2 regions of the Serratia sp. JSRIV002 genome follow, and region 2 is predicted to be linked to the other one. Evidence: predicted binding sites of a transcription regulator. Region 2 holds the regulator's gene; the other holds the start of a gene.
What was found. Region 2 encodes PurR, which represses purine synthesis genes. Its sites were predicted from a motif close to CANGCAAACGTTTGCNTG; they were not measured.

Region 1: purH (bifunctional phosphoribosylaminoimidazolecarboxamide formyltransferase/IMP cyclohydrolase) is a predicted target of PurR. The motif match lies at 6,740-6,757, and genes of this name have one in related genera.

The regions. Positions count from the first base shown of each region.
Region 1 covers NZ_CP074143.1:449,762-460,974, reverse strand. Annotated here, with positions in the region: gene KGP26_RS02025 (IS4 family transposase) at 1-732, shown strand, start outside; rRNA gene rrf (5S ribosomal RNA) at 1,037-1,152, opposite strand; rRNA gene KGP26_RS02015 (23S ribosomal RNA) at 1,255-4,162, opposite strand; tRNA gene KGP26_RS02010 (tRNA-Ala) at 4,382-4,457, opposite strand; tRNA gene KGP26_RS02005 (tRNA-Ile) at 4,566-4,642, opposite strand; rRNA gene KGP26_RS02000 (16S ribosomal RNA) at 4,718-6,258, opposite strand; gene purH (bifunctional phosphoribosylaminoimidazolecarboxamide formyltransferase/IMP cyclohydrolase) at 6,920-8,509, shown strand; gene purD (phosphoribosylamine--glycine ligase) at 8,559-9,842, shown strand; gene KGP26_RS01985 (DUF1481 domain-containing protein) at 9,893-10,531, opposite strand; gene hupA (nucleoid-associated protein HU-alpha) at 10,599-10,874, opposite strand; gene KGP26_RS01975 (YjaG family protein) at 11,064-11,213, opposite strand, start outside.
Region 2 covers NZ_CP074143.1:2,831,439-2,842,651, forward strand. Annotated here, with positions in the region: tRNA gene KGP26_RS13355 (tRNA-Val) at 70-146, opposite strand; tRNA gene KGP26_RS13360 (tRNA-Val) at 168-244, opposite strand; gene KGP26_RS13365 (MATE family efflux transporter) at 437-1,813, opposite strand; gene KGP26_RS13370 (riboflavin synthase) at 2,147-2,797, shown strand; gene KGP26_RS13375 (I78 family peptidase inhibitor) at 2,834-3,127, shown strand; gene cfa (cyclopropane fatty acyl phospholipid synthase) at 3,168-4,319, opposite strand; gene punC (purine nucleoside transporter PunC) at 4,660-5,865, opposite strand; gene punR (DNA-binding transcriptional activator PunR) at 5,991-6,911, shown strand; gene purR (HTH-type transcriptional repressor PurR) at 6,944-7,969, opposite strand; gene KGP26_RS13400 (YnhF family membrane protein) at 8,294-8,383, shown strand; gene sodB (superoxide dismutase [Fe]) at 8,448-9,026, opposite strand; gene KGP26_RS13410 (C40 family peptidase) at 9,241-10,056, opposite strand; gene KGP26_RS13415 (Grx4 family monothiol glutaredoxin) at 10,467-10,814, shown strand; gene rnt (ribonuclease T) at 10,899-11,213, opposite strand, start outside.

The sequences.
Region 1 (11,213 bases), 2.4 Mb from region 2:
ATTCCCGCTGGAAAGTCCGTCACGATAATCACGGATGCAGGCTTCAGAACTGACTGGTTCAGGCATATAAGCCAACTGGGTTGGTTTTTTACGGGCAGGGTCAAAGGTGTTATCTGCTTCCGTCCTGAAGGAAGCAAACACTGGATGAAAGTCAGTGAACTTCAGGCAGAAGCCAGCCCCCGGAAAGTCGGCAATGGTGTGCTTGCGCGTAAACCCAAACTCCCTTGCGGTGGCAGCCTTTATCTGCAAAAGCGTCCATCGGCAGGGCGGCATGGAAAAGGGACTGAGTCAAAAACAGAAAAAGAACATAGAAAAAGCGCGCAGGAACCGTGGCTACTGTTCAGCAACGTGGAAGGTCTGGAGCCCGCTCAGATAATGACACTCTATAGCCGTCGGATGCAGATAGAGCAAAACTTCCGCGATGAAAAGAGTCACCGCTTCGGGTATGGGATGAGGTATGGGCGGAGTCAGGGTAAAGGACGCCTGGAGGTGCTGAGTGTAGTGGCGGCCATGGCGAGCCTGGTGATGTGGCTGACGGGGTATATGGCAGAAAAGAAACAACTCCATCGCCATTATCAGGCCAATACGGTGAAAGACAGGAGAGTCCTGTCATATCTGAGGCTTGCCTGGGAGATATTACGAGACCGCCCCATAATAGTGAGAAGGATAAAAATAGTTAATGCGCTGAAAATATTAGGAAAGGAGTACAGTAATATGGTCATGGGATGTTGACCATATTACTGGGGATCACTCAGCCCACAGGGAGAGGGAACCGATCGAGTCCGCTGGTATTCCTCTGAACTTCTTATCTTTCTGATTACTCATCACTGCCGAAACGGCATGAGTTCATCACAGGTTCCGACTTGCCGAAGCTGCACTCGCTTATCCACAACGCCGGACGGCTCCCTCTCCCTCCGCACGGGTGTTCAGTTGTTCTCGGCTGGTACTCTGGGAGAGGGTGGGGGTGAGGGGCATTTCTGTTTCCGACCCATAGCAAAAAGGCCATCCTTTCGGATGGCCTCTTGGCTTATTTGATGCCTGGCAGTGTCCTACTCTCGCATGGGGAGACCCCACACTACCATCGGCGCTACGGCGTTTCACTTCTGAGTTCGGCATGGGGTCAGGTGGGACCACCGCGCTATTGCCGCCAGGCAAATTCTGTTTCATTCTTGGCCGTTACTTTCGTAACCACCAGAACCAATCTCGGAACTTCGCTGAAAATTGTCGTCTACTCTAAAACACCTTTGGTGTTGTAAGGTTAAGCCTCACGGATCATTAGTACTGGTTAGCTCAATGCATCGCTGCACTTACACACCCAGCCTATCAACGTCTTAGTCTTAAACGTTCCTTCAGGGACCTTAAAGGCCCAGGGAAGACTCATCTCGAGGCAAGTTTCGCGCTTAGATGCTTTCAGCGCTTATCTTTTCCGCACTTAGCTACCGGGCAGTGCCATTGGCATGACAACCCGAACACCAGTGGTGCGTTCACTCCGGTCCTCTCGTACTAGGAGCAACCCCTCTCAATCTTCCAACGCCCACGGCAGATAGGGACCGAACTGTCTCACGACGTTCTAAACCCAGCTCGCGTACCACTTTAAATGGCGAACAGCCATACCCTTGGGACCTACTTCAGCCCCAGGATGTGATGAGCCGACATCGAGGTGCCAAACACCGCCGTCGATATGAACTCTTGGGCGGTATCAGCCTGTTATCCCCGGAGTACCTTTTATCCGTTGAGCGATGGCCCTTCCATTCAGAACCACCGGATCACTAAGACCTACTTTCGTACCTGCTCGAGCCGTCACTCTCGCAGTCAAGCTAGCTTATGCCTTTGCACTAACCTCACGATGTCCGACCGTGATTAGCTAACCTTCGTGCTCCTCCGTTACTCTTTGGGAGGAGACCGCCCCAGTCAAACTACCCACCAGACACTGTCCTCACCCCGGATCACGGGGCCGAGTTAGAACATCAAACATTAAAGGGTGGTATTTCAAGGTTGGCTCCATGCAGACTGGCGTCCACACTTCAAAGCCTCCCACCTATCCTACACATCAAGGCTCAATGTTCAGTGTCAAGCTATAGTAAAGGTTCACGGGGTCTTTCCGTCTTGCCGCGGGTACACTGCATCTTCACAGCGAGTTCAATTTCACTGAGTCTCGGGTGGAGACAGCCTGGCCATCATTACGCCATTCGTGCAGGTCGGAACTTACCCGACAAGGAATTTCGCTACCTTAGGACCGTTATAGTTACGGCCGCCGTTTACTGGGGCTTCGATCAAGAGCTTCGCCTTGCGGCTGACCCCATCAATTAACCTTCCAGCACCGGGCAGGCGTCACACCGTATACGTCCACTTTCGTGTTTGCACAGTGCTGTGTTTTTATTAAACAGTTGCAGCCAGCTGGTATCTGCGACTGGCTTCAGCTCCGAGAGCAAGTCTCTTCACCTACGCGCCAGCGTGCCTTCTCCCGAAGTTACGGCACCATTTTGCCTAGTTCCTTCACCCGAGTTCTCTCAAGCGCCTTGGTATTCTCTACCTGACCACCTGTGTCGGTTTGGGGTACGATTTGATGTTACCTGATGCTTAGAGGCTTTTCCTGGAAGCAGGGCATCAACTACTTCTGCACCGTAGTGCATCGTCATCACGCCTCAGGGTTGGTAGCGTTCCGGATTTACCAGGAACACCCCCCTACACGCTTAAACCGGGACAACCGTCGCCCGGCTAGCCTAGCCTTCTCCGTCCCCCCTTCGCAGTAACACCGAGTACAGGAATATTAACCTGTTTCCCATCGACTACGCCTTTCGGCCTCGCCTTAGGGGTCGACTCACCCTGCCCCGATTAACGTTGGACAGGAACCCTTGGTCTTCCGGCGAGCGGGTTTTTCACCCGCTTTATCGTTACTTATGTCAGCATTCGCACTTCTGATACCTCCAGCAAACCTCACAGTTCACCTTCAACGGCTTACAGAACGCTCCCCTACCCAACAACGCCTGAGCGTCGCTGCCGCAGCTTCGGTGCATGGTTTAGCCCCGTTACATCTTCCGCGCAGGCCGACTCGACCAGTGAGCTATTACGCTTTCTTTAAATGATGGCTGCTTCTAAGCCAACATCCTGGCTGTCTATGCCTTCCCACATCGTTTCCCACTTAACCATGACTTTGGGACCTTAGCTGGCGGTCTGGGTTGTTTCCCTCTTCACGACGGACGTTAGCACCCGCCGTGTGTCTCCCGTGATAACATTCTTCGGTATTCGGAGTTTGCATCGGTTTGGTAAGCCGGGATGGCCCCCTAGCCGAAACAGTGCTCTACCCCCGAAGATGAGTTCACGAGGCGCTACCTAAATAGCTTTCGGGGAGAACCAGCTATCTCCCGGTTTGATTGGCCTTTCACCCCCAGCCACAAGTCATCCGCTAATTTTTCAACATTAGTCGGTTCGGTCCTCCAGTTAGTGTTACCCAACCTTCAACCTGCCCATGGCTAGATCACCGGGTTTCGGGTCTATACCTTGCAACTATTCGCCCAGTTAAGACTCGGTTTCCCTACGGCTCCCCTATACGGTTAACCTTGCTACAAAATATAAGTCGCTGACCCATTATACAAAAGGTACGCAGTCACACCACGAAGGTGCTCCCACTGCTTGTACGTACACGGTTTCAGGTTCTATTTCACTCCCCTCGCCGGGGTTCTTTTCGCCTTTCCCTCACGGTACTGGTTCACTATCGGTCAGTCAGGAGTATTTAGCCTTGGAGGATGGTCCCCCCATATTCAGACAGGATGTCACGTGTCCCGCCCTACTCATCGAACTCACAATTAATGCATTTTAGTGTACGGGGCTATCACCCTTTGCTGCGCGACTTTCCAGACGCTTCCACTAACACAAGAACTGATTCAGGTTCTGGGCTGTTCCCCGTTCGCTCGCCGCTACTAGGGGAATCTCGGTTGATTTCTTTTCCTCGGGGTACTTAGATGTTTCAGTTCCCCCGGTTCGCCTCGTATGGCTATGTATTCACCATACGATAGTGTGTCGAAACACACTGGGTTTCCCCATTCGGGTATTGCCGGTTATAACGGTTCATATCACCTTACCGACACTTTTCGCAGATTAGCACGCCCTTCATCGCCTCTGACTGCCTAGGCATCCACCGTGTACGCTTAGTCACTTAACCTCACAACCCGAAGGTGTTTCTGTAAACAGAGACACTGTCGTGCTGTTTATTTGAGAGACTCTATGACAGGTTAATCCTTACCCCAATACTTCTACGGAGGGATAAGTTTCAGCTGTCATGTTTCAATTTTCAGCTTGTTCCAGATTGTTAAAGAGCAAAATACTTCGCAGCATACTGTTGCCAGTACACTCTGAAGTATTATCAAGGACCATATGGATATGGTGGAGCTAAGCGGGATCGAACCGCTGACCTCCTGCGTGCAAGGCAGGCGCTCTCCCAGCTGAGCTATAGCCCCATACAGTCACTTGCAGAAACCTTTATTTACCACTCGCTCAGGCAAGGCATGCTCACTGGACGTTTACGGTGTAAACGTATCGCGTGCAACGCAGCACAAGTGCGAATTTGGTAGGCCTGAGTGGACTTGAACCACCGACCTCACCCTTATCAGGGGTGCGCTCTAACCACCTGAGCTACAAGCCTATAAAGGTATTTCTGCTCGTTACTTTTTCATCAGACAATCTGTGTGGACACTGCACTCGAACACATATCTTTAGGTAAGGAGGTGATCCAACCGCAGGTTCCCCTACGGTTACCTTGTTACGACTTCACCCCAGTCATGAATCACAAAGTGGTAAGCGCCCTCCCGAAGGTTAAGCTACCTACTTCTTTTGCAACCCACTCCCATGGTGTGACGGGCGGTGTGTACAAGGCCCGGGAACGTATTCACCGTAGCATTCTGATCTACGATTACTAGCGATTCCGACTTCACGGAGTCGAGTTGCAGACTCCGATCCGGACTACGACATACTTTATGAGGTCCGCTTGCTCTCGCGAGTTCGCTTCTCTTTGTATATGCCATTGTAGCACGTGTGTAGCCCTACTCGTAAGGGCCATGATGACTTGACGTCATCCCCACCTTCCTCCGGTTTATCACCGGCAGTCTCCTTTGAGTTCCCGCCATTACGCGCTGGCAACAAAGGATAAGGGTTGCGCTCGTTGCGGGACTTAACCCAACATTTCACAACACGAGCTGACGACAGCCATGCAGCACCTGTCTCACAGTTCCCGAAGGCACCAATCCATCTCTGGAAAGTTCTGTGGATGTCAAGAGTAGGTAAGGTTCTTCGCGTTGCATCGAATTAAACCACATGCTCCACCGCTTGTGCGGGCCCCCGTCAATTCATTTGAGTTTTAACCTTGCGGCCGTACTCCCCAGGCGGTCGACTTAACGCGTTAGCTCCGGAAGCCACGCCTCAAGGGCACAACCTCCAAGTCGACATCGTTTACAGCGTGGACTACCAGGGTATCTAATCCTGTTTGCTCCCCACGCTTTCGCACCTGAGCGTCAGTCTTTGTCCAGGGGGCCGCCTTCGCCACCGGTATTCCTCCAGATCTCTACGCATTTCACCGCTACACCTGGAATTCTACCCCCCTCTACAAGACTCTAGCTTGCCAGTTTCAAATGCAGTTCCCAAGTTAAGCTCGGGGATTTCACATCTGACTTAACAAACCGCCTGCGTGCGCTTTACGCCCAGTAATTCCGATTAACGCTTGCACCCTCCGTATTACCGCGGCTGCTGGCACGGAGTTAGCCGGTGCTTCTTCTGCGAGTAACGTCAATGAACAGTGCTATTAACACCGAACCCTTCCTCCTCGCTGAAAGTGCTTTACAACCCGAAGGCCTTCTTCACACACGCGGCATGGCTGCATCAGGCTTGCGCCCATTGTGCAATATTCCCCACTGCTGCCTCCCGTAGGAGTCTGGACCGTGTCTCAGTTCCAGTGTGGCTGGTCATCCTCTCAGACCAGCTAGGGATCGTCGCCTAGGTGAGCCATTACCTCACCTACTAGCTAATCCCATCTGGGCACATCCGATGGTGTGAGGCCCGAAGGTCCCCCACTTTGGTCCGAAGACGTTATGCGGTATTAGCTACCGTTTCCAGTAGTTATCCCCCTCCATCGGGCAGTTTCCCAGACATTACTCACCCGTCCGCCGCTCGTCACCCAGGAGCAAGCTCCTTGTGCTACCGCTCGACTTGCATGTGTTAGGCCTGCCGCCAGCGTTCAATCTGAGCCATGATCAAACTCTTCAATTAAAAGCTTGATTTGCTGACACTGTTCATTAAAGAACGGTGCAGCGATGCTCGAAAATTAACTTTCGTAATCATTCATTCGCATGAATGACTGCTTGGTCACTCTTCAAGACTTGATATTTTTTTGCTACCGAAGTAGCTGGATATCGTCTTGTGAGTGCCCACACAGATTGTCTGATAAATTGTTAAAGAGCAGTGAGTTACGCGCTTTCGCTTGCTAACTCGAGGTGGCGTATATTACGCTTTCCTCTTTCAGAGTCAACCTTAATTTCAGGTTTTTTCTCTGCGACCCCCGGAGACTCTGTGAAGTTGTTCACATGTTCCGTGTCGATGGAGGCGCATTATAGGGAGTTCCACGCAGGCCGCAACAGGTATTTTCAACAAAAAACACCGTTTGCTGCATTCCACAGCAAAACCCGTCCTTATACCCGGTTATGCACTAACTTATCCACAGAACGCATTTGGTCGGAAAATTTACGAGCGCCACGCAAACGTTTTCGCTACAATTCCCCGCGACGAAACAATCCCCGTTTTTATCGGGGCGCTACCTGAATCTGTTCCTGTCCTTCTTTATATAGGAAGAAATCCCCTCTATATAAGAAGCAACAAGGTGGAGATCCACGTAACGCTCTTTTATTGCGACTCAAAGCCAAGGGATAAAACCATGCAACAACCTCGTCCAATCCGCCGGGCCCTGCTCAGCGTGTCCGACAAAGCCGGAATCGTTGAATTCGCCGAAGCCCTCTCCCAGAGAGGCGTCGAATTACTCTCCACCGGAGGCACTGCCCGCCTGCTGGCCGATGCCGGTCTGCCTGTTACCGAAGTTTCCGACTACACCGGCTTCCCGGAGATGATGGACGGACGAGTCAAAACCCTGCACCCGAAAGTGCACGGTGGCATTCTGGGCCGTCGCGGCCAGGATGATGCCATCATGGACCAACATGCGATCCAACCGATCGATATGGTTGTGGTAAACCTGTATCCCTTCGCGCAAACCGTCGCTCGCCCAGATTGCTCGCTGGAAGACGCCGTAGAGAATATCGATATCGGTGGCCCAACCATGGTGCGCTCGGCCGCCAAGAACCATAAAGACGTGGCCATCGTGGTCAAGAGCAGTGACTACGCCGCAGTGATCACCGAGATGGATAACAACAACGGTTCACTGTTGTACCCAACCCGTTTCGACCTGGCGATCAAAGCGTTTGAGCATACCGCCGCCTATGACAGCATGATCGCCAACTACTTTGGTACCCTGGTGCCAGCCTATCACGGTGAAACCGAACAACCTTCCGGCCGCTTCCCACGTACGTTGAACCTGAACTACATCAAGAAGCAGGATATGCGCTACGGTGAAAACAGCCACCAGCAGGCCGCCTTCTATATAGAAGAGAATGTGCAAGAGGCCTCCGTGGCCACCGCCGACCAGTTACAGGGTAAAGCGCTTTCCTACAACAACATCGCCGATACCGATGCGGCGCTGGAATGTGTGAAAGAGTTTGCCGAGCCGGCCTGCGTGATCGTCAAGCATGCCAACCCTTGTGGCGTCGCAATCGGTGAAAACCTGTTTGCCGCCTATGAGCGAGCCTACCAAACCGATCCAACCTCGGCCTTTGGCGGCATTATTGCCTTTAACCGTGAACTGGACGCCAAAACGGCACAGGCAATCATCAGCCGTCAGTTTGTTGAAGTCATCATTGCGCCAAGCATCAGTGCAGATGCCCGCACTCTGCTGGCGGCGAAACAGAACGTACGCGTGCTGGCGTGTGGCCAATGGCAACATCGCGTCGCAGGGCTGGACTTTAAACGCGTCAACGGGGGTCTGTTAGTACAGGATCGCGATCTGGGTATGGTGACCGAAGCCGATTTGCGCGTGGTATCCGAACGCCAGCCAACCGCTCAGGAGCTGCGTGATGCGCTGTTCTGCTGGAAAGTGGCCAAGTTCGTCAAATCCAACGCCATCGTCTATGCGCGCGACAACATGACCATCGGCATAGGCGCCGGGCAGATGAGCCGCGTTTACTCCGCCAAGATCGCCGGGATCAAAGCCGCTGACGAAGGGCTGGAAGTCAAAGGCTCCGCCATGGCGTCTGACGCCTTCTTCCCGTTCCGTGACGGCATTGATGCGGCTGCAGCGGTTGGTATTACCTGCGTGATCCAGCCGGGTGGGTCGATTCGTGATGATGAGGTGATTGCAGCAGCCAACGAACACGGCATCGCGATGATCTTCACCGACATGCGCCACTTCCGCCATTAATCCCTTTTGCTGCGTGCGCTCAATGCGCACGCCGTTTATGGAGCACCTGATGAATATTTTAATTATTGGCAACGGCGGGCGTGAACATGCGCTGGCCTGGAAAGCGGCCCAATCGCCATTGGCAGACAAGGTTTACGTGGCCCCGGGTAATGCGGGTACCGCATTGGAAAGCAATCTGACCAACGTCGATATCGCCCCAACAGATATCCCGGCGCTGGTTGCCTTTGCCAAGGATAACGCCATCGATCTGACCATCGTTGGCCCGGAAGCGCCGCTGGTGATCGGCGTGGTAGATGCCTTCAAGGCCGCCGGGTTGAAAATCTTTGGCCCGTCACAGGCCGCAGCACAGCTTGAAGGCTCCAAAGCCTTTACCAAGGATTTCCTGGCTCGCCACGCTATCCCAAGCGCTGCCTACCAGAACTTTACCGAAGTGGAACCTGCCTTGGCCTACGTACGCAGCCAAGGCGCGCCGATTGTTATCAAGGCAGACGGCCTGGCGGCAGGCAAAGGCGTGATCGTCGCGATGACGTTACAGGAAGCCGAGGACGCCATTCAAGATATGCTGGCAGGTAATGCGTTTGGCGACGCCGGGCATCGCATCGTGATCGAGGAGTTCCTGACAGGCGAAGAAGCCAGCTTTATCGTCATGGTCGATGGCGAGAACGTGGTGCCAATGGCCACCAGCCAGGATCATAAACGTGTCGGTGACGGCGATACTGGCCCGAATACCGGCGGCATGGGTGCCTACTCGCCAGCGCCAGTGGTGACGGATGAAATCCACCAGCGCGTAATGGACCAGGTGATCTGGCCAACCGTGCGCGGCATGGCGGCTGAAGGCAACACCTATGTCGGCTTCCTGTACGCTGGCCTGATGATTGCTGAGGATGGTCAACCCAAGGTGATCGAATTCAACTGCCGCTTTGGCGACCCGGAAACTCAGCCGATCATGCTGCGCCTGCGCTCCGACCTGGTTGAACTCTGCCTGGCTGGTGCCGAAGGCAAGCTGGATGAGATGACTTCCGAGTGGGATGAACGCCCTGCTCTCGGCGTGGTGTTGGCGGCTGGCGGCTATCCTGCGGATTATCGCCAAGGGGATGTGATCTACGGCTTGCCTCAGCAAGAAGATGCCAATGGCAAAGTGTTCCATGCCGGAACGCGTATGCAAGGGAATGACGTCGTGACCAACGGCGGGCGGGTGCTATGCGTTACGGCTTTGGGCACAACGGTGGCTCAGGCTCAGCAGTTAGCCTATCAGCTAGCGGAAGGTATTCAGTGGCAAGACAGCTTCTGCCGCAAGGATATCGGCTACCGCGCTATCGCACGCGAGCAATAACAACTCTTTGAGATACCAGCAGGCTCTGTTCGCAGGGCCTTTTTTATGCGCTAAAGGGTATCTTTGGTGGGTTCCCAACTGCAGAAGTCATTATTTGCCACCAATAACAGCTCACGACCTTCCGGCCCATCCAACCAGGCTACGTTCACTGGCTGACTGCTGTTGGCCGCACGCCGCATGATCCACTCTTCAGCCTGTTGGTCCAAACCCGGCTTCACGACTTCGCCGTTGCACAGCTTCACCGCGCCTTGCTGCCAGTGCCCTTGTAACAGCCGTACTCGACCGGCATTTAGCGCATCGCTCAATTCCAGTATCCGCCGTGCCTGATATTGATAGAGCACAACTTCATCGTTGGAGAGTTTCTGGCGCTGAGTGGCCAGTTGGCGCTGCATAAAGCTGACGGTACCGTTGGCGGTGAAACGCAGTTGAATAGAGTCGCGATCGCCATCCGCATCGTTGCGTTTGATTTGATACAACACGCCGCGTTGATATTCATACAACGTTGTGACGGTACCCGGCCCGCGATAAGGGCTGTAGACACTCAACAGCACCACTGGCCGCTGCTGGCCGTCATCTATCCGCCACACCCGCATTACCCCTTGATCGGCCACAAAGCCGCTGGCGGTAAAGGTTGGCGGGGCTGAACGGAAACTACAAGCACTCAAGGCAGCAACAACCGTAACCGCCATGAGTGCCCGTTGAATAAACAAAAGGGGCGCCAACGCCCCCCTGTTTAAACCTTTCACTAACACGCGATTAAGACTTGACCGCGTCTTTCAGTGCTTTACCAGAAACGAACGCAGGTACGTTAGCTGCTGCGATTTTGATTTCTTTACCAGTCTGTGGGTTGCGGCCAGTGCGCTCGCTACGATGGTTTACCTTGAAAGTACCGAAACCAACCAATTGTACTGCATCACCTTCTTTCAGGGACTCAGTAATGGCAGCCAGGGTAGATTCCAGAGCCAGCTTAGCTTGAGCCTTGGAAAGGTCAGCCTTCTCTGCGATTACATCAATCAGTTGAGTCTTGTTCATAAGTTATCCTTACAGTGTGTTTATCGTTTGCAAAGCATCGAGTGCGACGGATATGCCGATGGACAGCACTCTCCTGCATACACGCACCGATAGCCACTTTTTTTTCGCCCCCCAAATGTAGACCAGACAGGGTGCGGATGTGAAGCCTTAAGGCACGACAAATCAGACGTTAAATCACGTTTTCTTGCCTTATTGCGTTAAATTTATCCCAATGTTACTCACCGCGGCCTCGCGCAGGTCAGATCGTAACCCTTTGATCAGATCCAGATCACGCTCTTCGCAGGCGGCCAACAGGCGGAAAATCTCCCATTGAATGTCCCATTCTTCCTCAACGGCAGG
Region 2 (11,213 bases):
CTGTCCGGTATTACTGTTAAATTGGGTTACCGTTAGGCGAGAGATAATACTGGGAAGCGAAACAAGAAGTGGTGCGTCCGAATGGACTCGAACCATCGACCCCCACCATGTCAAGGTGGTGCTCTAACCAACTGAGCTACGGACGCACTGTGCTACTTTCAGGAATTTGGTGCGTCTGAATGGACTCGAACCATCGACCCCCACCATGTCAAGGTGGTGCTCTAACCAACTGAGCTACAGACGCATCTTTTTCCTCTCTGTCATGGCTGACAGCGGGGACGAATATTAACGAGCAACCTGGCCGCTGGCAAGGGGAAAAACGCAATTTTATTTGGTATTTCACGCGATTGCTGAGCTTATGTGCAGTAAGGCGGTTTTTTCTGCAATGGCTGGCGAGGAACTCGCCGGTTTGCCTGTGACAAACCGGCGAACGCTATTAACGTGTGGAACGCTGCAAAATCAACGCCGGGGGTTGGCGTTGTAACCAGCGCATCCGAAATACCATCATGATGGCGGCGAAGGTCAGGCCGATAATAAAGCCGAACCAGAATCCGCTCGGCCCCATCGCCGGCACGATGTAGTCCGTCAGCGCCAGCAGATAGCCGCTGGGCAATCCGAGAACCCAATAGGCCACAAAGGTGATGTAGAAGATCGCCCGGGTATCTTTATAGCCTCGCAGAATACCGCTACCGATCACCTGGATAGAGTCGGATATCTGGTAAATCGCCGCCAGCAGCATCAGATGGGAGGCCATGGTCACGACCGCAGGATTATCGTTATACAGCAGGGCGATAGATTCGCGGAAGGCAGCGGTGAACAACGCCGAGCAACTGGCCATGGCGATGCCGACGGCAATCGCCGCATAGGCGGCAATCCGAGCGCCCTCTACCGAGCCTTCGCCCAGACGGTGCCCAACGCGAATGGTGGCCCCAACTCCGAGCGACAGCGGCAGTACAAACATCAGTGAGCTGAAGTTCAGGGCAATCTGGTGCCCGGCCACCGCGACGATGCCTAGCGGTGAAACCAATAATGCCACCACGGCAAACAGCGTCACCTCAAAGAACAAGGCCAGGGCAACCGGTAGACCAATGCCGATCAGGCGTTTTAACGCCTGCCAGTCCGGGCCACGGCGTGCGCCTTCCTCCAGCTTGATATCCCGCAGCGAGGATGCACGTTTGGTATACCAGCGCATCATCAGGAACATCATCCAATACACGCTGGCGGTGGCGACACCACAACCGACGCCGCCCATTTCCGGCATGCCAAACTTGCCGAAAATCAATATGTAGTTGATCGGGATGTTGATCAACAGACCCAAAAACCCTATTACCATGCCGGGCTTGGTTTTGGATAAGCCTTCACACTGTCCACGGACGACCTGGAAGAACAAATAGCCGGGAGCTCCCCACATAATGGCATGCAGGAAACCAACGGCCTTTTCAGCCAGCAGCGGATCGATGTTGTGCATCATGTCGATCACCAACTGGCTGTTATAAATCACGGAGATAATGAGGAGTGAAACCCCCGATGCCAGCCAAAAGCCCTGACGCACCTGATACGCGATACGATCGCGGCGGCCCGCGCCGTTGAGCTGGGCGATAACTGGGGTCAAGGCCAGCAGTAAACCGTGGCCGAACAGAATGGTCGGCAGCCAGATAGAGGTCCCGACGGCAACGGCGGCCATATCCGTGGCGCTATAAGAGCCAGCCATGATGGTATCGACCACGCCCATTGCGGTTTGGGATATTTGCGCGATGATGACCGGAATTGCGAGGGCCAATAAACTACGCGCCTCAATAAAGTACTTCTGCACGTATACACCTTTCTAATTATTTATGGGAAGGGGTGTCGCTGCATCAGCAACAACTAAAAACTGCGGAATATGCCGAAAAGATTGTACCTGCTAGTCGGGGTTAAGCAAAGGTTGTAAAGAAATAGTTATACGCGTCGTCTTTCAAGCTGTAGCTTGAAATCCAAGAGTCTCTATTCGTCGCCTTGAAACTACAGCGCAGTTAGCTGAGGACGCTAATCCCAGGATATAAACTAGGCAAGCACTGCTTTTTTGCCGCTGTGCGTTTGGTTTTCTGCCATAACTGGGGCAAACTGCTTACAGCGCGTTGAACATAGTCATAAAGAAGAGGCCAACATGTTTACCGGTATCGTACAAGGCACCGCCCCGCTGGTTGCCATTGATGAAAAACCCAACTTCCGTACCCACGTTGTTGAAATGCCTGATGAGCTGTTACCAGGGCTGGAGTTGGGGGCCTCGGTAGCCCACAACGGCTGCTGTCTGACCGTCACGGAGATTGCAGGCAATCGCGTCAGCTTTGATTTGATCAAAGAGACTCTGCGGTTGACCAATCTTGGCGATCTTAAACTGGGTGATGTGGTCAATCTGGAAAGAGCCGCCAAGTTTAACGATGAAATCGGTGGGCACCTGATGTCCGGGCATATTATCTGTACCGCGGAAGTCACCAAGATTTATACCTCGGAAAATAATCGTCAGATCTGGCTGCGCATGCCGAATATCGATTTGATGAAATATGTGCTACATAAAGGGTTCATCGGCATCGATGGCATCAGCCTGACCATAGGCGAGGTGGTCAATAACCGTTTCTGTGTGCATTTGATCCCGGAAACCCTTGAGCGCACCACGCTGGGTAAAAAGCGCTTGGGCGATAAGGTCAATATCGAAATCGATCCGCAAACTCAAGCGGTGGTGGATACCGTCGAGCGTGTGCTAGCTAATCGTGAGGCTGCGTTAGCTGTCACCAAGCCGTCTGTACCCAAAGTCTGATAACCCTGCACCAATAACCACACATAGGAGCCAAACGTGAAGTTTTACGGGAAAACGATGATGCTAGCGGCGCTGTTGGCGCTGACCGCCTGTTCAAGCTCCCCGGAACAGGCGAACTCACAGTCTGCCGAGGCCGAAGATGATACCTGTGGTGCATCGCAGTATCAGAATTATGTGGGTAAACCGCTGTCTGCGTTGGACGGGGTCAATATTCCCCAGCAGGTACGGACTATTCCTTATAACTCTATGGTAACCATGGACTTCAATCTAAAACGCTTGAACTTCCTGGGTGACAGTGAAGACAAAATCATTCGCGTTTATTGCGGTTAATAACCCTTTACCCCAACCCTGTGGGTTGGGGTAAAGGATTTTAGCGGGGAACTCGCAGGCCGCCTTCAACGCCTTTAGGGCTGAATACCACCTGCCAAAGTTGAATATCGCGAGCGCGAAACGCTCCTGCGCAGGCATTAAGGTAATAACTGAACATCCTTTCAAAACGTTCGGAATAGCGCGAAGCCAGCTGTGGCCAGCTCTGTTTGAAACGTTCATACCAGGCCATCAGGGTGCGATCGTAATCTGCGCCGATATTATGCCAATCTTCCATGACGAAGCGGCCTTCGCTGGCCTGGGCAATATGTTTCACCGACGGCAGGCAACCGTTGGGGAAGATATATTTATTGATCCACGGATCAACGTTCATATCGGTCTCGTTGGAACCAATGGTATGCAACAGGAAAATGCCATCGGGTTTTAAATTACGTTCCACCACCTCGAAATAGGTTCGGTAGTTTTTCGGCCCAACGTGTTCGAACATGCCGACCGAGACGATGCGGTCAAACTGCTGGTAGAGATCGCGGTAATCCTGCAGCAGAATTTCCACGTCCAGCCCGGCACAGCGCTCTTGCGCCATTTTCTGCTGTTCGGCGGAGATGGTGACGCCCACCATGGAAACGCCGTAGTGCTTGGCCGCATAAGCAGACAGACCGCCCCAGCCACAGCCGATATCCAATACCCGCATACCGGGCTGCAGGTGCAGTTTTTCGCAAATCAACCGTAACTTGGCCTCTTGTGCTTCTTCCAACGTCGTGGCCTGTTGCCAATAGCCGCAGGAATATTGCATATAGGGATCCAGCATCTGGGTAAACAAATCGTTACCCAGGTCGTAATGCTCTTTGCCAACAATCCAGGCACGTTTTTGGGATTGCAGGTTGGTCAGGCGGGCGGCGGCAATACGCAAGATATCCTTCAGGTGGTGGGGCAGTTTCTTTTCCAGGCCAGCTGCGATAACCCGCTGAAAAAATATGTCCAGCCGCTCGCACTCCCACCAACCGTCCATATAGCTTTCGCCCAGCCCCAGAGAGCCGTCTTGCAGTACGCGTTTAAAGAAATTGGGATTATTGATCTGAATATCGAAAGGGCGTGAACCATTGATTTCAATGCCGGCCATGCTAAGCATTTCATGAGCGATACGATACCAATGGTTGTCCTGGATGCTCAGATCTTCTATACACGATGAACTCATAGCTTCTCCATCACCTTCTTCTGACTTATGATCCTGCAGAATTTAGCGTAGACAATTTCTACAGGGACATACGTATACCTACGGTAAAAATTCACCGTGGTGTCTGAAATCCGACTTGAACAGAGGAAATTTAAGAGACTCCCTGCGTCAAAGGACGCGGGTAAATTCAACCTTAAATAAAGTGTGATGCCATCCACGTACGCAGCAGTTGCTGCAATAAGAACTTAGTATAACTGTTATTCTAAAAGGTCGTTTTTGAGTATAGGCTTGCCGAGGCGTAGACTCAACTGCAAATCGCGCTCGGCAAGAATTTTCATTAAGTGACTATTTACAGAGACAATTATGACACGGAGTCGGCACGCTTCTGCTGTGTCATCTGAGTTTCATCCGTTCCTTTCCCACGCTGGATCAGATAACCCAAGGCTGCCAAAAATACGGTAGCCACCATTACGGTAGCCGTGGCTAACAGCGGTTGGGCGATAAATGCCGAAACCAACAGGCTGGCGATAAAACATAATCCCAACTGCAGCGTGTTTTGCAGCGCAGCAGCTTTGCCACTGTTGTTGGGGAAGGGCATCAACGCATTGGCTACTAAAATAGGATAGCTGGCACCGTTTACTAACGCCATAAAGCAGAACGGGATCAGCAGAGTGGTCAACGTTGGCTCACTTAGCGTGGCGATCAGATACAACGCCACCATGCTGACACCGTAAGCTAACAGCAACCACGGCAGCAAGGTTTTGCCAGAGATGCGATTTAAGGCGCTACGGCAGCTATAACCCCCCAATAAGAAAGCCAGCGTTTGCGGCACATAGCTCAGACCAATATCGTTGGGGCTATACCCCATATCGCCGAGGATAAAGGGTGAACCCGTCAGCCAGGCGAAGAAGCCAGCAGAACAGGCAGCAAAAACCATCACGTTGCCGCTGAACACCGGGGATTTCAAGATCTGCATAAAACCAAGGCTGGGCTTTTTATCGGCGGAAGGGACCAGTCTGCTCCGGTCTTTCAGCAGCAAGGTGGGGATCAGCAGCAGGGCGGTGATCCCCAGCAGCACGGCGAAAATGGCCCGCCATCCCATATGGTTAAGCAACCAGGCACCCAGCAGTGGGGCCAGCGCCGGAGAGAGGGCGACCAGCGGCATAATGGAGGCGAAAACGCGGTTGGCTTTGCCATCGCGGTAGCGATCGACCACGATCGCCTGCCAGGTGACGGCGGCGGAACAGACGCCAATGGCTTGAATGAAGCGCAGTGACCACAGTTGTGCCACGTTCTCGACCCAAAGCATACCGAGACAGCCGATTGCGAACAGCGCCAGGCCAATCAATAACACGGGCTTACGGCCAATACGGTCGGACAGCGGCCCCCACAGCAACTGGGCAAAGGCAAAGCCTGCCAGGAAGATACTCAGGCTGGCGCTGATCGCCCCAGCGGAGATTTGCAGATCCTGCTGCATTGCGCCAAAGGCAGGCAGGTACATATCGGTAGCCAGATAGCCCAACATACTCAGGCCGGCCAGGTAGAACATAAATCCAAAATTTCGCATTGCTATTTCTCGTTAAAATTATGTTGTCGCAGGTTTTGAAGCGCCGGCAAGTGTATACGGCTGGATCTCTGCTTGTGAAACGGTAATATTTGCAAGGTGCTGTTAAAAAATTTGAAGGCAAACATATGTGGTCTGAATATTCACTCGATGTGGTAGATGCGGTAGCGCGGACCGGCAGTTTCAGCGCGGCGGCACAGGAGTTGCACCGCGTTCCTTCTGCTGTGAGCTATACGGTGCGTCAACTGGAGCAATGGCTGGCAGTGCCTTTGTTTGAACGCCGTCACCGCGATGTGGAACTCACGCCAGCGGGGGCGCTGTTTATTAAGGAGGCGCGAGTTGTTATCAAAAAAATGCTCGATACCCGACGGCAGTGTCAGCAGGTGGCCAACGGTTGGCGCGGGCAACTGCGGATTGCGGTCGATCTGATCGTCAAACCCCAGCGCAGCCGCCAGCTGGTGCTGGATTTTTATCGCCATTTCCCCGACGTGGAACTGATGGTACAGCCGGAAGTCTTCAACGGCGTGTGGGATGCGCTGGTCGATGGCCGCGCTGAGATGGCTATTGGTGCAACACGGGCGGTACCGGTAGGCGGCGGTTTTGCCTTTCGCGATATGGGCTTTATGAATTGGCTCTGCGTAGTCCATGCTAAACATCCGCTGGCCGCCTTGCAAGGAAAGCTGCGAGACGATCAGCTACGACCTTATCCCTCGTTGCTGTTGGAAGATACTTCGCGCAATTTACCCAAGCGTGTGACCTGGTCGTTGGACAACCAGCGGCGGTTGACCGTGCCGGACTGGGTTTCGGCGGTAGATTGTTTGCGTGCCGGGCTGTGTGTGGGCATGGTACCCGCGCATCGGGTATTGCCGTTGGTACAAAGTGGCGAACTGGTGGTATTACCACTGCATGAGCCTTTCCCGCCTAGCGCCTGCTGCTTGACCTGGCAGCAAAACGCCCAGTCTCCGGCCATGGCCTGGCTGTTGGACTATCTGGGCGACAGCGAAACGCTCAATCAGGAATGGCTCAGTGAAGAGGAGTCGGGTGCTTAATCGGGCGCAGTATTGCAGCGCCCCAACAGGAGTTAACGGCGGTAATCGACAAAAGGACCATCGGCAACTGAGCGGCGCTCGATGAGTTTTGGATGCACTTCAATCACCTGCGATTCTTCACGCTTGCTGATAATGCGATCCAACAGCATGGTAAAGGCCATCTCGCCCAGGCGCTCTTTCGGCTGGTGAATGGTGGTCAGCGCCGGGGTGAAGTAGCGGGCATTACGCACGTTGTCGTAGCCAATCACCGAGATATCCTGCGGTACACGCAACCCCAGCTCATCGGCGGCGCAGATCGCCCCCATGGCCATAATATCGCCGCCACAGAAAACGGCGGTTGGACGATGCTTTTGCGACAGGATCTGATGCATGGCTTTGTAGCCAGATTCAGGCTCGAAATCCCCCTGCACGATCCATTCTTCGCGCACTTCGATGTTGGCTTCCTTCATGGCTTTCAGAAAGCCCTGGTGGCGACCTCCACCGGTATTACGCGCCAGTTGACCAGGAATGGCACCGATGTCACGGTGGCCACGTTCGATCAGGTAGCGGCCTGCCAGGTAGCCGCCCTCGAAGGCATTGTCGATAATGGTATCGGTGAAGTCTCCGCGCGCGGTACCCCAATCCATCACCACCATGGGAATGTTACGGTAATCTTCCAGCATGCCCAGTAGCTGATCTGGATATTCTGAGCACATCACCAGCAAGCCATCGACGCGTTTTTGCGCCAGCATTGCCAAATAGGCTTGCTGTTTATCCAGATTATTGTGCGAGTTACACAAGATCAGGGTATAGCCTTTGCTGTAGCAGCTGTTTTCCACCGCTTCGATCACTTCGGCAAAATAGGGGGCCTCGCTCGAGGTGGCGAGCAAACCGATCGATTTGGTGTGGTTGACCTTGAGGCTGCGGGCCACGGCGCTAGGTGAATAGTGAAGCTCTTTGATGGCGGCCCAAACGGCCGTTTTGGTATCTTCGGCGACGAAACGCGTTTTATTGATAACGTGCGAAACGGTAGTGGTAGAAACGCCAGCGCGTTTGGCCACATCTTTAATCGTTGCCATGTAAAAAATGACTCCTAAACCCACATGTTACAGCATGTAAGTATGATGTTAATCGTTTGCCTGCGTAGATCCTTCCCCAGATAAGCGAAAACTGAGTTTTTAGTGCTGAAGTCGTAAATCGCTTGAACAGGGAGGGGCAGTTTATCGGTACGCAGTTGTGAACTGCGGATTTTGTCGCATATTGAAGAAAAGTGGAAGAGCTAATCGGTAATTATCAGCGGGGAAATCATAACAAGATTTTAATCACGAACTGTGGGAAAATGATTTGACGTATAAACTGTGTGGCTTATGCTCTGGAAAAGCCAATCTGAGAGGGAGTTGTATATGGATACCAATTTGAAGATGTCATTACTCACCACCGTGGGTGCTTTGGCAATGATTATTGCTTTCAGTTTTATTGCCGCATTGAACTGATCCGCAGCAGAAAAACAAAGGCGCAGCTTGATGCCGCGCCTTATTATTAGCTAGTTACCCGCCGTTAAGCCAGGTTTTCTGCCACGAACGCCCAGTTCACCAACGCCCAGAAGTTTTCCAGGTACTTTGGCCGCGCATTGCGGTAGTCGATATAGTAAGCATGCTCCCACACGTCAACGGTCAATAGCGGAACGTCTGCGCCGGTCAGCGGGGTTGCCGCATTTGAAGTGCTGACGATCGCCAGACTACCGTCCGCTTTTTTCACCAGCCAGGTCCAGCCCGCGCCGAAGTTTTTCACGGCGGCATCGGTGAACTGCTCTTTAAAGGCGGCGAAGGAGCCGAATGACTTATTGATGGCCTCTGCCACTGCGCCCGTTGGCTCGCCACCACCTTGCGGTGATAAGCAGTGCCAATAGAAGGTGTGGTTCCAGACCTGAGCGGCGTTGTTGAACACGCCGCCGGTGGAGGTCTTGACGATCTCGACCAGGGATTTGCCTTCGAACTCGCTACCTTTCACCAGATTGTTCAGGTTAACCACGTAGGTGTTATGGTGCTTGCCATAGTGGTATTCCAGCGTTTCTGCGGAAATGTGCGGTTCGAGAGCGTTTTTCTCGTATGGTAATGCAGGTAATTCAAACGACATTGCTTTCTCCTTTTATAGACAATACGCCTCTCCGACGCTGCAGGCCTAAGGGGCCGAGGGCGGAAAAACGCAATTGCACCACTTTTGTTATGGTTATTAATCTTAACAACTTTCCGAGCGAAAAGAACATCCAAAGTGTGCCAAGTGACTGATTGTTTAAAGTTGCAGCGGGTGATAGAGAGCACGGCCGAGCAGTTAGCTCAGCCGTGAAAGGTTAACGGATGGTGGTAGGGGTCACTACGCGGCGGGCACCAATGTAATGGTTTTGCCAATAGTCGTTATCTAACTGACTGATGCGAATTTCTTCACCGGTACGCGGTGACTGGATGAACTTACCGTTACCAAGATAGACGCCAACGTGATCGGCGGTGCCACGGTTGTTGATGCGGAAGAACACCAGATCGCCTTTCTCAAGCTCATTACGCTTGATCGGCGCTGCATCACGCAGGTGGTACATTTCGTTGGCGGTACGCGGCATTTTAATTTTCACCACGTCTTTGTACGCGTAATAAATCAGCCCGCTGCAGTCGAAGCCTGTACCAGGTGAAGACCCACCCCAGCGGTAGGGCTTACCCATTTGCCCCATCAGCTTGGCCATGGCGGTCTGCTTGGCGTGCTGATAACGTTTTTTGTGAGCGGCGGAAAGTTTCAACGGCTTTTCGCGGCCAGCCAATTTTGCCGTAGCTTTGCCTTCTTCACGATGGCGACCATAACCTTTTTTATAGCCTTTTTTAGGCGGAGTTACTTTTAGCTTGGCCGTTTTGGTTGCCTGGCTTTTGGTTTTAACGCTGGTGGTTTTTTTTGCGGTCTTTATCGTTGCTGGTTTGGTTTTTAGCGTTTTCGGAGGGGTGGCTGCCTTCACTTTTTTATTGGCTTTCTCCGCTTTCTTTTTCTTGCGGTCGTCTGGCCGGGCTTCATTAACGTGACTCTTGCGCTGCTCGGCAGAAACACGTGCCTGTGGCGCAGCGTGCGCCAAATTGAAGAAGAGCTGCGTAAATAGCAGCACAAAAAGTGTAATAATTAACCGCATATCGACGTTACCAACCTTGGCTCCGAAACAGAAATCGAATGAGTCACAGTATTCCCGAAATTCACCCTATAAAACAGCGTGGATCTCATAAATACTAATCCATATTGTGAGAAAACGTTAATGGCATTTTTATTGTTGCAAAATCAAACGCCTGGCGCCTAAAAAAGCGACAGAGATCATGTGGTTGGCTTATTGCTCGCCGGCATTGCGCAGGGCAAAGATAATAGTGAAACGTCCCGATTAAAAATGTTATTCTGGGGCTATGTTTTAACCGGTTCGGTGTGTCCGCCGCTTTTGCTAAGGCAATCAGAGAATGTCCCTGCAAAAGATGGCGTTTTCTTGGCACCGGTCCTGCCGCTACAATAGCTAGTGTGATGCATGTTGTAGCCATGATGTGGCTTGAGGAAGCAATAATGACGACGATTGAAAAAATTCAGCAGCAAATTTCTGCCAACCCGATCCTGCTGTATATGAAAGGCTCACCGAAATTGCCAAGCTGCGGTTTCTCTGCTCAGGCCGTGCAGGCGCTTTCAGCCTGTGGCGAACGTTTTGCCTATGTTGATATTCTGCAAAACCCGGACATCCGCGCTGAGCTGCCAAAGTACGCCAACTGGCCAACCTTCCCGCAGCTGTGGGTCGATGGTGAACTGGTTGGCGGCTGCGATATCATCATCGAGATGTACCAGCGTGGTGAACTGCAGCCGTTGATCAAAGAAACGGCCGAAAAGTATAAAGATCAGGAAGACCAGCAGCCTTAATGGCGCAGGGTTTTACCCAATAAAATCGGGCGGCACCTTTAACAGTGCCGCCCGATTTTTTATGTCTGTCAGTTTGCCAGCAAGCTATTGCGATTCAACGTTGGCAATCGGCCAGCCACCGAGACGTTTCCAGCGGTTGACCAGTTCACAGAACAGTTGGGCGGTTTGCTGGGTATCATACAGGGCTGAGTGTGCCTGGCTGCTATCAAACGGCATACCGGCGGCGATACAGGCTTTGGCCAGCACCGTCTGCCCTAATACCAGCCCACTAAGCGCAGCGGTATCAAAGGTGGCAAATGGGTGGAACGGGTTGCGTTTCAGGCTGGCGCGCTCGGCGGCGGCCATCAGGAAACTGTGATCAAAGTTGGCATTATGCGCCACGATGATCGCCCGGTTACA